2 regions of the Paraburkholderia sp. J10-1 genome follow, and region 1 is predicted to be linked to the other one. Evidence: riboswitches for the same ligand, from Rfam matches in the RefSeq annotation. Region 1 holds a riboswitch; the other holds the start of a gene.
What was found. A riboswitch is a leader RNA that binds a small molecule or an ion and turns the genes downstream of it on or off. The one in region 1 is predicted to bind fluoride.
Positions count from the first base shown of each region.

Region 2: another riboswitch for fluoride. It lies ahead of U5A65_RS00130 (voltage-gated chloride channel family protein); the one in region 1 lies ahead of U5A65_RS00615 (MutS-related protein).

Region 1 covers NZ_CAJMYW010000001.1:133,315-139,226, reverse strand. Annotated here, with positions in the region: gene U5A65_RS00630 (MFS transporter) at 1-633, shown strand, start outside; gene U5A65_RS00625 (porin) at 765-1,844, shown strand; gene U5A65_RS00620 (ATP-dependent protease) at 1,913-2,296, opposite strand; fluoride riboswitch at 2,498-2,560, shown strand; gene U5A65_RS00615 (MutS-related protein) at 2,719-4,254, shown strand; gene U5A65_RS00610 (MutS-related protein) at 4,251-5,804, shown strand; gene U5A65_RS00605 (DUF190 domain-containing protein) at 5,888-5,912, shown strand, end outside.
Region 2 covers NZ_CAJMYW010000001.1:22,888-28,799, reverse strand. Annotated here, with positions in the region: gene U5A65_RS00135 (penicillin acylase family protein) at 124-2,634, shown strand; fluoride riboswitch at 2,701-2,772, shown strand; gene U5A65_RS00130 (voltage-gated chloride channel family protein) at 2,864-4,153, shown strand; gene U5A65_RS00125 (methyl-accepting chemotaxis protein) at 4,375-5,912, shown strand, end outside.

The DNA.
Region 1 (5,912 bases):
GACAACGACGCTCGCACGGCGTCTGAGGTATTGGGCGGCGTCGTGCGTACGCATCGGCGCTACCTGGTGCTGGGCGTGTTGATGACGCTCTCGGGCGCGGTCTCCTCGCAGATCGGCAACTACATGACGACCTACGCCATCCAGACGCTGAAGCTGCCGCCAACGATCGCGCAGACGAGCGCACTGGTCGGCGGCCTGTTGACGTTTGCAGGCGGCCTGGCCGGCGGATGGCTGTGCGACATGCGCGGCCGCAAGATCGTGCTGATTGCACCGCGCGTGCTGCTGATGCTGTTGAGCGTGCCGATGTTCCTGTGGCTGCAGGCCGCGCCGGGCGCAACGAGCTTCCTGCTGGTGACGGTGATTCTCGCGTTGCTGACGGCCATGAGCGCAACGGCGGCGATGGTGGTCATGCCCGAATTGCTGCCCGCCAGCTTTCGCAGCACGGGTGTGTCGCTCGTCTACGCAATCGGCACCACGCTGTTCGGCGGCACCACGCAGTTCGCCGTGACGGCCTTGATTGCCTGGACCGGAAGCCCGATGGCGCCCGCGTGGTACATGGTGGCGACCAGTGTGCTGAGCCTTGCCGCCATGGCGATGCTTCCCGAAACACGCAACGTGGACGTGTCCAGATAGCGTTCTGCGCCGTGCGCGGCAGTGCCCGCGCCCGGCCAGCTACTCACCGCACCTTCGCATCATGCCGGGCGTAAGCCTGGCAGGGGCGCTCGCGCGCCTGCATTTTCACCATAAAGACAATAGAACGAGACATGAAAAAGACCATGATCGCCGGCCTCGTGCTGGCCGGTATGAACGGTGCTGCGAACGCGCAGTCGAGCGTGACGATCTTCGGCAGCCTCGATACAGGGCTGACCTACGTGAGCAACGTCCACGGCAGTTCGTCTTTCGCCATGGCAGACGGCATCAACAAGAGCAACTCGCTAGGTTTCACGGGTGTCGAAGACCTGGGCGGCGGCAAGCATGCGCTATTCAAGCTGGAAAACGGCTATTCGGTGAACACGGGTACGTTGGGGCAAGGCGGACTGCTGTTCGGCAAGCAGGCTTATGTCGGCCTGGGCGATGCGTCGATTGGAGATGTGACGCTCGGGCGTCAATACGACTTCGCGTACTCCATGATCCGCTATTTGCCGTGCTTGTCGTGTGGCATCTACAGTGTTGAAAACGGCGACCTGGATCGCGTTTCCGGCGAGCGGTTGAACAACACGGTGCAATTCATGTCGCGCACGGTTGCGGGCTTTTCGGCCGGAGCGCAGTACAGCTTCGGCGCAAGTTCCGGTAACACCACGACAAACGCCGGTCGCGCGGTGAGTGCAACGGTGCAATACGCCGGCAGCGCCTTTGCCGCAGGCGCCTTCTACACCGATATCAATGGCGCCCCCGTCTATGTCGGCATGACTGGCGCGGCGGAAATCTTCGGGCGCCCGATCACGCCCGCTACCGCGTTGCTCGTCGACAAGCAGCGCATCTTCGGATTTGGTGCAACCTATACACCGGGTCAATGGCGGGTGTCAGCGGTCTATACCAATACCCATCTGGAACTTGGAAACGCCAGCGCACAGGACCAGGTGATTCACGTTGGCGGTGAATATCGGCCCCGGCCCGACCTCGTGCTCGCCACCAAGATCTCGTACGACAAGCTCGATGCGTCGCATTGGCTCACGCTGTCATGCGGCGTGGACTATTTGCTCTCCAAGCGCACAGATGTCTACCTCGACGTGCATGCGCAGCGAGCATTCGGGGACAGCACCAAGGCATCGATCGCGCTGGCCGGCACTTCGTCGACAGACAGCCAATTCCTGTCGCGTGTGGGCATCAGGCATTTGTTCTAGCCGTTCTCGCGGGTACGGCCTGATTTTCGGGGGCGACGCTCTGGTCACGCCCCGACGCCCAGCGATGATCAGAGGTCTCCGCGCACTTCACCGGTGCCCAGCACGTTGCGCTGCCGGTTGACCTCCGCCCAAAGCGCATCGCTGTCGTCGTCGCGCAGCAGGACCATCCAGTCCAGTTGATCGTCGGTCACGCCGAAGTATTCCAGGATCTCCCTGCGAACGGCATCGACGAACTGCGCGTATTCCGGCGTTGCCTGGGCCTGCGCGTGCAAGGCGTCGTATGCCGCATCGTCCACGCCGCCGCCGTGCTCGTCGATGTAGTGCGAGATCCACTGGTCGCGTTCGCGGTCGTAGTCGGCCTCGGCGCGCATCGCCTGCACAGCCGTGTAGAAGTCCAGTTGGGCAAACGCGGCGATCGCCGCCGTTGTTGCCTCGTCGAATGGGGTTGTCATCGCATATCTCATGTGGGCCGTGGCACATTATCGCGCGGGCCGCGACTGGACGCCCGAGACTCCCTCACTTTCGCAACTGCGATGCCCGCGCAGGCGGCCTGCGGCGCGTTCGAACGCTGTCGATGCGGCAGCTGCCACACACCGCGTTCTGCCCGGGTACGCCCGCCTGGGGGCTTGCAGCGCTGGCGATAGAGGCGTAACGTTGTTGCAGGAGATGGCATTCTCCTGGAACCGCCCCGACGGGCTAATGATGCCTACCGGCCTGGGAACAGGCACTGTCGGTGCATGCGGTTTCTTCGCTGGCCCCACCTGTGTCTGTGCCGTCAAGACGGCAACTCCCGGTTCGCATCGTCACAGCCCAACCTTCGTTGGGTCTGGGTTTCGTCGCGCTCTGCCAAAGGCGTGGCGACGAGGGACTGGAGATGGGATTTCACAGCATCCTGTTTGAGACACCCGAAGACGGGCCGCCTGCTGGCGAAGTGCACGAGCCGGAGTGCTTTGGCGACCTGAATCTCGACCAGATTGAACTGAAGCTCACGCAAGGCTATGACGAGTACGACCTGAAGCCGTTCTTTCGTACAGCGCTCGATCGCGAGAGTGCAATACGGTACCGGCATGACGTGATGCGCGACCTCGGGAGCGACGAGATTTCCCGCTGTATTCACGCGTTTGCGCAGTCGATGCGCAAGATGCGCTCAGCGCTGGCACAGGCAGAGAAGCTTTACTATCCGCGACAAAAACAATGGTGGTTTCTCGAAGCTGCGTTCCGGTATTGCGATGCGCTTGGGACGTTAGAAGCCACGCTACATGAGACTCCCCCGAAGTCGGCAGGCTTGCGCGAGTTCAGCGCGTGGCTTGCAGGGTATCTTCGTGGCGAGGACTTCATCGGACTCAGGCGAGATGTGGTGGACCTGCAGACGGCGCTGGAAGCCGTTAGATACGCGGTGCACATTCACGGCAACGCGGTGACCGTGCTGAATGACGACCGCGAGAGCGATTACAGCGCATACGTCGTGGCTATTTTCGAGCGATTCAAGCAGGGTGAGGTCAAGGACCACAGTGTCGAGGTCAAGGAATGGCCGGAAATGAATCACGTCGAGGCACAGATACTGGACTACGTCGCCAGGCTCCAGCCTCAACCATTTGCGATGCTCGCCAGCTTCCAGCTCAATCACACCGACTTCCTTGATGCCACCATCGCCTCATTCGACCGCGAGGCGCAGTTCTACATCGCGTACGACGCCTATATTCAGAATTGCCGGGAGCAAGGTCTTCCATTCTGCTTCCCGGTGGTTTCGTCGTCGAGCAAGGCCGAACGTTGTCACGATACGTTCGACCTCGCGCTCGCGCACAAGCTGTGTGCAGACAAGCTTCCAGTCGTGCGCAACGACTTCTGGCTGGAGCGTGCTGAGCGCATTATTGTTGTCTCGGGTCCCAACAACGGCGGCAAGACGACTTTCGCCAGAGCGTTCGGGCAACTTCACTACCTCACGAGGCTGGGTTGCCCGGTGCCTGGCAGTGAGGCGCGCCTGTATCTCTGCGATCAGCTCTTTGCACATTTTGAGCGCGAAGAGAATACGAAGGACATGCGCGGCAAGTTGCAGGATGACCTCATGCGCATGCACGCCATCCTGGCGCGAGCCACGCCCCGCAGCGTCATCGTGATGAACGAGATTTTCAGTTCCACGACGCTTGCCGATGCGCTATTTCTCTGCCGCCGGATCGTCAACCGGATTATGGAACGCGACGCGCTTTGCGTATGCGTGACCTTTGTCGAAGAGTTGGCCCGGCTCGGCGCGCAGACAGTGAGCATGGTCAGTGAAATCTGCCCGTCCAATCCGGCGCAGCGAACGTTCCGTATTCGCCGAAAGCTCGCCGATGGACGCACATACGCCGTCTCTGTGGCCGAGCAGTACGGGCTCACCTATGAACGCCTGAAGGAGCGCCTTGCATCATGAAAGCATGGTTGCTCTATGCGCAGCGCGATTTCGACTGGCATCGCGGTGAACAATGGAACGAAACCACGCTCACGCGGGATCTCGAACTCGCCACCGTCTTTGCGGCGATGGGGGCGGGCGACGAATTTCTCGAGGGTGTGGCGAAGAAGGTCGTGACCGTCAGTCTGGACGAGCTTGGCGACATTCTTTATCGACAGGCCGTGCTCAGGGATTGTCTGAGCCACGAGGCCGTTGTACGGCGGCTCTATGCGATTGCCGTGGAGGCGCAAGAGACAGAGCGCAAGAGCTTCTACTGGGGATTGACGGCTTCGGCGAGCAGCGTCCTGCACTCGGCCCGAGACCTCGTGCAGGCGTATTTCGCCTCGTTGGTGAAGTTGCGCCAACTCGCGGACGATGAAACGTCGTCATTCGAATCGGCTGGTTTCAGACGGTTCTTCGCGATGGTGCGCGAAGCGTTGCCGGACGACTATTTCGCAGCTGTTAAGCATTGCCTGAGGGAACTCAGGTTCAACCGCGGTGTGCTGATGAGTGCGCAACCAGGTCGTGGCAACAAGGGCACCCGCTACGTTTTACGCAGACCCCACGAGCCGGACCCGAATCTGATTCGCCGTCTATTCGCAAGGCGGCCACGCTCATACACGTTCCGCATTGCCGAGCGAGATGAGAACGGCGCCCGTGCGGTCGCCGAACTTGAAGCGCGCGGCATCAACCACGTTGCAAACGCGCTTGCCCAGTCCGCTGATCACATCAAGAGCTTCTTCGCGATGTTGCGCGCGGAGCTTGGCCTCTATCTGGGTTTCATGAATTTGCGCAACAGACTGGCAAAGCGAGGTTTGCCAGTCTGTTTTCCTGTGCCTTTTCCGGTTGAGCAGCGCAGGCACAGCTTCTCAGGGCTGTACGACATCAGTCTCGCACTGCGTATGGAGCACGCACCGGTGGGCAACGACGTCGACGCGAACGGCAAGGATGCTATGGTCGTGACCGGCGCGAACCAGGGCGGGAAATCGACTTTTTTGCGTAGTATTGGAATCGCACAGGTACTGCTCCAGGCGGGCGGCATCGTCGGCGCCTCGGCATTTGAAGCAAACGTCGCGACCGGGATCTTCACGCACTACAAGCGGGAGGAAGATGTCACGATGCAAAGCGGAAAATTCGACGAAGAGTTAAGACGCATGAGCGAGGTCGTTGACCATATCCGGCCTCACGCGCTCTTCCTGTCAAACGAGTCGTTTGCATCGACCAACGAACGTGAGGGCTCGGAAGTCGGTAGAGCGATTATCGACGCTCTGCTCGAGGCGCGCGTAAAGATATGCCTTGTCACGCATCTGTTCACGTTGGCAAAGGGTCTCGCTACTGAATGCGCGTTTCCCGCAGTCTTTCTGCGGGCCGAACGCCGGGAAGACGGCGAGCGCACGTTCCGCCTGATTCAGGGAGAGCCGCTGCAAACGAGTTTCGGGCAGGACTTGTACCGCGCCTTATTCGAGGAAGACGCCATGGAGTCAGACGATGCTGGGCATAGGCAGGAGCGTTCGCCACGCGTTAAGGCTTGACCCCAGGGCAGCAGCCAGCGGGGCGTCGTCGCTTCTCTGGCTTTTGGCCCGGCACAGTTCATTAACTTGATCAGGAGGTGTTTATGCAAGGTAGTCAACTGACCATCT
Region 2 (5,912 bases), 110 kb from region 1:
TGTCACGCCCAGCAAGCGCGGCTGCTGCAGATTGTCGCAGCGTCATGCTATGGTCGTAAGGCGGCCGGCCGATCCGGTCGCAGCGCCCGGAGGCGCTAATCAAAACGACCCGCATGCGCCGCCATGACCCGTTCGAGCCTTTCTCCGCAAAAGCGCCGCCGCGCGTGGCCGCTGATTGTGTTGTGTACTGTCGTCGTCGTTCTGGTTGCCGGGGTCCTGGCGGGCTGGCTGACATTGCGCGGCAGCTTGCCGCAACTGGACGGCACGCGTGCCGCGCCGCTCTCCGCGCCCGTGACGATCGAGCGCGACGCGCTGGGCGTGCCGACGATACAGGGCAACACGCGCGGCGACCTCGCGTATGCGAGCGGCTTCCTTCACGCACAGGATCGTTTCTTCCAGATGGATTTGCTGCGCCGGGTCGCCGCTGGCGAGATGGCGGCGCTCATCGGACCGGCGGCGTTGCCTCTGGACCGCCGCGACCGGCCCTTGCGCTTTCGCGAACACGCCCAGGCAGCGCTCGCCGCGCTCTCCGCTGACCAGCGGGAACTGATCGAACGCTATACGGCGGGCGTCAACGACGGCCTGCGCTCGCTTCGCGCGCGGCCGTTCGAGTACTGGCTGTTGCGCACGCAACCGGCGCCGTGGCGTCCCGAGGACACGGTGCTCACCGTCTACGCGATGTACTTCGATCTTCAGTACGACCAGGTGAGGCGCGTGCTCTCGCGTGCGGCGCTGCGCGAGCGCGTGCCCGCCGACCTGCTTGCGTTCCTGCTGCCTGAAACGAGCCATTGGGACGCCCCGCTCGACGGGCAGCGCGCATTGCCGCAACCGCCGGCGGCGTTGCCCGCCGCGCCGCCATCGTGGCTTCCGGCAACGCGGTCCGCCGCCGATCTCGATCCCGACGCCACTTCGCTTCTCAGCAGCGTGCCTGGTTTCGTCGGCGGCGAGAACGCGGTCGATTCGATGGTCGGCAGCAACGGTTTCGCGGTCGACGCCGCGCATAGCGCGCACGGCGGCGCGCTGCTCGCGAGCGACATGCACCTGGGACTCGCGCTGCCGAACGTCTGGTACCGCCTCTCGCTCGTGTATCCCGCCCCCGATGGCGGCGAGCGGCGTATCACGGGCGTCAGCCTGCCGGGTACGCCGTCCGTCGTGGCCGGCAGCAACGGCCATATCGCGTGGGGCTTTACGAACAGCTATGCGCGCTTCGTCGATCTGGTCGAACTTCAGCGTGATCCTGCCGATCCCTTGCGCTACCGGGTGCCGGGCGGCGGATGGGACAAGGCGCGGCTGATCCACGAGCGCCTCGATGTGAACGGCGGCGCGAGCGTCGATCTGCCGGTCGTGCAAACGCGCTGGGGGCCGCAACTCGTTGTCGGCGAGCACGCCTATGCATTGCATTGGGTCGCGCAGGATCCACAGGCGACCAACATGAACTTCATGCAGCTCGAAGGCGCCACGAACGTCGCCGACGCATTGCGCGCCGCGCAGACCTTTGGCTTGCCGACGCAGAATTTCATGGTGGCCGACGCGCAAGGCCATATCGGCTGGACGCTTGCCGGGCCGCTGCCGCGCTTCGCGGATGCCGACGGCGGCGCGGCGGCGCTCGCGAGCTTGCCGTACCGCTCCGAAACGTATGCCGGCTGGCAAGGGTACCGTTCGCCCGATGCGTATCCGGTGCGCGTCGATCCGCCGGCCGGGCGCATCTGGACCGCGAACAACCGTACCGTGCCGCTGGAGGACGTGGCGCGCATCGGCGACGCCGGCACGGATCTCGGCGCGCGCGCCACGCAGATTCGCAACGACCTGTTCGCGCTGCCGCATGCGAGCGAGCGCGACCTGCTCGCGGTGCAGACCGACGACCGCGCGTTCTGGATCGAGTACTGGCGACGTGTCGCGCTGGACGCGCTCGATGCGCGCGCACTCGACGGTCATCCCAAACGCACCGAATTCCAGCGGCTGGTCCAGGCGTGGGACGGCCGCGCCGATGTGGATGCCGTCGGCTACCGGCTCGTGCGCGCGTTTTACGACTCGCTCTACCAGGCATGGTTCGGTGTACTGGACAAACAGTTGGCCGCGATTGCGCCGGGCCTCAGCTATCGCGCGGCGAACTCGCGTTACGAAGCGACGATGGAGACACTCGCCGACGATCGCGCCTGGATACCGGGAGCCTTCGCGGACTGGCGCGCGTTCATGCTGGACCGTATCGACCATACGATCGCTAGCTTGCCGCATGGTGCGAATGGCGCGAATGGCACGAAGCTCGAAGACGCACGCTGGGGCGAGCGCAACCGCGCGGCAATTGCGCATCCGTTCGCGCGCATGGTGCCGGAGTGGCTGCCGTGGGTTCGCGGCTGGCTCAGCGCGCCGCATGACCCGTTGCCGGGCGACTCCAACATGCCGCGCGTGCAGTCGCCGGCGTTTGGCGCGTCCGAGCGTTTCGCGGTGTCGCCGGGGCGCGAGCAGGACGGGATCTTCGAGATGCCGGGTGGGCAGTCGGGCAATCCCCTGTCGCCGTATTTTCTCGCGGGACATGAAACATGGGTGCGTGGCGACGCGGCGCCGTTCCTGCCCGGTACGGCCGTTCATACGCTCAAGCTCGTCCCGGCCGGCGCGCAGCAGGCTCAAAACTGAGGGCCGCAGGTTCGCCAGCGCGGCGACGATCCTGTTGCAGCGTCTTATGTTGTCGCATAAAATCACGGGGCTTTCGGAGATGGCATTCCTCCCGTAACCGCCCTGCGTTCCCGCAGCGCTGATGATGCCTACGAGTTCCTGGGTGCAGGAGGTCGTAGGCCGTCCACGCGACGCCCCCTGTCGCCCAGGTGATTTGCAACCGTGCAAGCAAACGCAAACCTGGACCGCAATGAAATCCCTGAAGTCTATCGAGCAGTTCGCGATGGTTCCGTACCTCGCGCGCTGGCTGCTGCTCTCGTCCGTGCTTGGCGCCCTGGCGGGCAGCGCCTCCGCCTTGTTCCTCTATGCGCTCGATCGCGCAACCGACATCCGCGTCGCCCATGCCTGGCTGCTCTGGCTGCTGCCCGTTGCCGGCTTCGCGACCGGCTGGGTCTATCACCGTGTCGGCAAGCCGGTGGAAGGCGGGAACAACCTGCTGATCGACGAAATCCACGACCCGCAAAGAATCGTGCCCAAGCGGATGGCCCCGCTCGTGCTCGTCGCCACCGTGGTCACGCATCTGTTCGGCGGCTCGGCCGGACGCGAAGGCACGGCCGTGCAGATGGGCGGCGCGCTCGCCGACCGGGTGACGCACGCTTTCGGCCTCGACCGCGAGGAGCGCCGCATTCTGCTGATGGGCGGCATTGCAGCGGGCTTTTCGTCGGTATTCGGCACGCCGCTGGCCGGCGCGATCTTCGGGCTGGAAGTGCTCGCAATCGGGCGCCTGCGTTACGACGCGCTGCTGACCTGCGTGGCGTCGTCGCTGGTCGCGGACCAGGTGTGCCGCGCGTGGGGCATCCATCACACGGTCTATAGCATTGCGTTCGTCCCGCATGTCACGCCGCTCGGACTTGGCTCGGCCATTCTCGCGGGCATCGCATTCGGCGTAGTGGGCATGCTGTTCGCCGACTCGACCCACGCGCTCTCGGCGTTCATCAAGCGCAAGATTGCCTACGCGCCGGCGCGTCCGTTCGTGGGCGGTATCGTCGTGGCGCTTGCCGCTACCGCGCTGAACGTGCCGCAGTATCTCGGCCTGGGCATTCCGACCATTGTCGAAGCGTTCAATCATCCGTTGCCCGTCTACGACTTCGCGGGCAAGTTCGGCTTCACCGTCGTGACGCTGGCATCGGGCTTCAAAGGCGGCGAAGTCACGCCGCTGTTCTATATCGGCGCGACGCTCGGCAATGCGTTGGGGCATGTGCTGGCCTTGCCGATGCCGGTGCTCGCGGGCCTTGGTTTCGTTGCCGTATTCGCTGGCGCCGCCAACACGCCGATCGCTTCGACGGTCATGGCAATCGAGCTGTTTGGCGCCGACATTGGCGTGTATGCGGCGCTGGCCTGCGTGGTGGCTTATCTGTTTTCCGGCCACACGGGCATCTACCGCGCGCAGCGCGTGGGGCAGGCGAAGCATCCGCTTTTGCCCGCTGGCATGCGTCTTTCGGACATTCCCGCGTTGCGCCGTGTACGGAGCAGCGATTGAGTCTCCGGCATCGCGTCATCGTTGTCTTGTCCACCTGAAAGCGAAGCGCATCGGGCTCGTTAGCAGAAGTGAGCGGACGACGCCAGAAGCGCTGGCTGATTCTCCCTATATCGGTTCGCCTCCTACCCTTGGTGTGGGGGATGAGTCAAGCTTGCCGCGCTCGCGTCGAGGCAGGGTCTCGCTGTGAGCCACATAACAGGGAATCGATTAAGGGGACAGCCATGAAGTGGCTCGATCGCATGACGGTGTTCAAAAAGCTGCTGACAGCATTCGCCGTTGTGATCGTATTTGCGGTGGCCGTGGGTATTGCCGGCGTCTCGTCGCTGGCGTCGATGCATGATATTGCCGATGAAATCTGCAACCGGCACATGAGCGGCCAGTTCTGGCTGGAGGAAGCGGCGCGCAGCAAGTTGAGCACTGACCTCGACGCGGCGAATCTGGGCTACGCCGATGAAGCGGGGCGCAACCATCTGAAGGAAGACATCGTCGCGCAGCTCAAGCGCATGCATGAGTCGCTCGATCGCTACGCCGGTGCAGGCGTGTCGGCTGGCGACCGTGCGCTCTATGACGACGTGCTCAAGAAGACCTCCGCATGGGAAGCGATCGTGCATCAGCAAATCGGCTTCGCGCCCGTGCCCGCAGGCGTGGACAACGCCGAACTCGTGCGCCGCGCGATTGCGGCGAGCGTTGCGTTGGGCGACAGCGTGGCCGCGCTGATCGATTCGCTGCAACGCGAGGCGAAAAACGCGCAGACCGCAGCCACAGCGCAATTCCAGCATATGCGCGCGCTCGTCATTGCGATTCTGCTCGGGGCGGTTGCGACCGGCGCGCTGCTAGCCTGGTTGATTTCGCGGCGGCTTTCACGCCAACTGGGCGGCGAGCCGGCTTACGCCATGGAAATTGCAGGCCGTATTGCAGCCGGAGACCTTTCGGTATCCGTAACAATGCGACCCGGCGATTCGAGCAGTCTGTTGCACGCGCTGGGCGAGATGCGTGTGCAACTGACTGGCATCGTCGCCAACATTCAAGACTCGAGCGGTTCTATCCTTCTTGCTGCCCGCGAAATCTCGCAAGGCAACACAGATCTCTCGCAACGCACCGAAGAGCAGGCGGCGTCGCTCGGCGAAACCGCGACGAGCATGGAGCAACTGACCTCGACCGTGCGCCAGAATGCCGAGAACGCGAGACAGGTGGGCGGGCTTGCGCGCGGCGCTTCGGAGGTTGCGGCGCGCGGCAGCGAACTGGTGAGCGAAGTGGCGAGGACAATGGGCGAGGTGGCGCAGGACGCGAAGCGCATGACCGATATCATCGCGACGATCGAGAAAATCGCTTTCCAGACCAATATTCTTGCGCTCAACGCCGCCGTTGAATCGGCGCGCGCCGGCGAGCAGGGGCGCGGCTTCGCGGTCGTGGCGGGCGAGGTGCGCGCGCTCGCGCAGCGCAGCGCGGCTTCGGCGCGCGAGATCAAGGAGCTGATCGAAGCCTCGACGGCGGGCGTTGCAAACGGCGCAACGCTGGCGCAGCGCGCGGGCTCGACGATGGTCGAGGTGACGGAGGCGGTGCAGCGCGTCACGGACATCATGGGCGAAATCGTCGCCGCCTCGGGCGAGCAAAGCACGGGCATCGAGCAGGTCAACCGGGCGGTGGCGCAAATGGACCAGGTCACGCAGCAAAATGCGGCGCTGGTCGAGCAGGCGGCCGCTGCCGCAAGCTCGATGGCCGATCAGGCGGCGCAGTTGCAGCAGGCCGTTTCGGTATT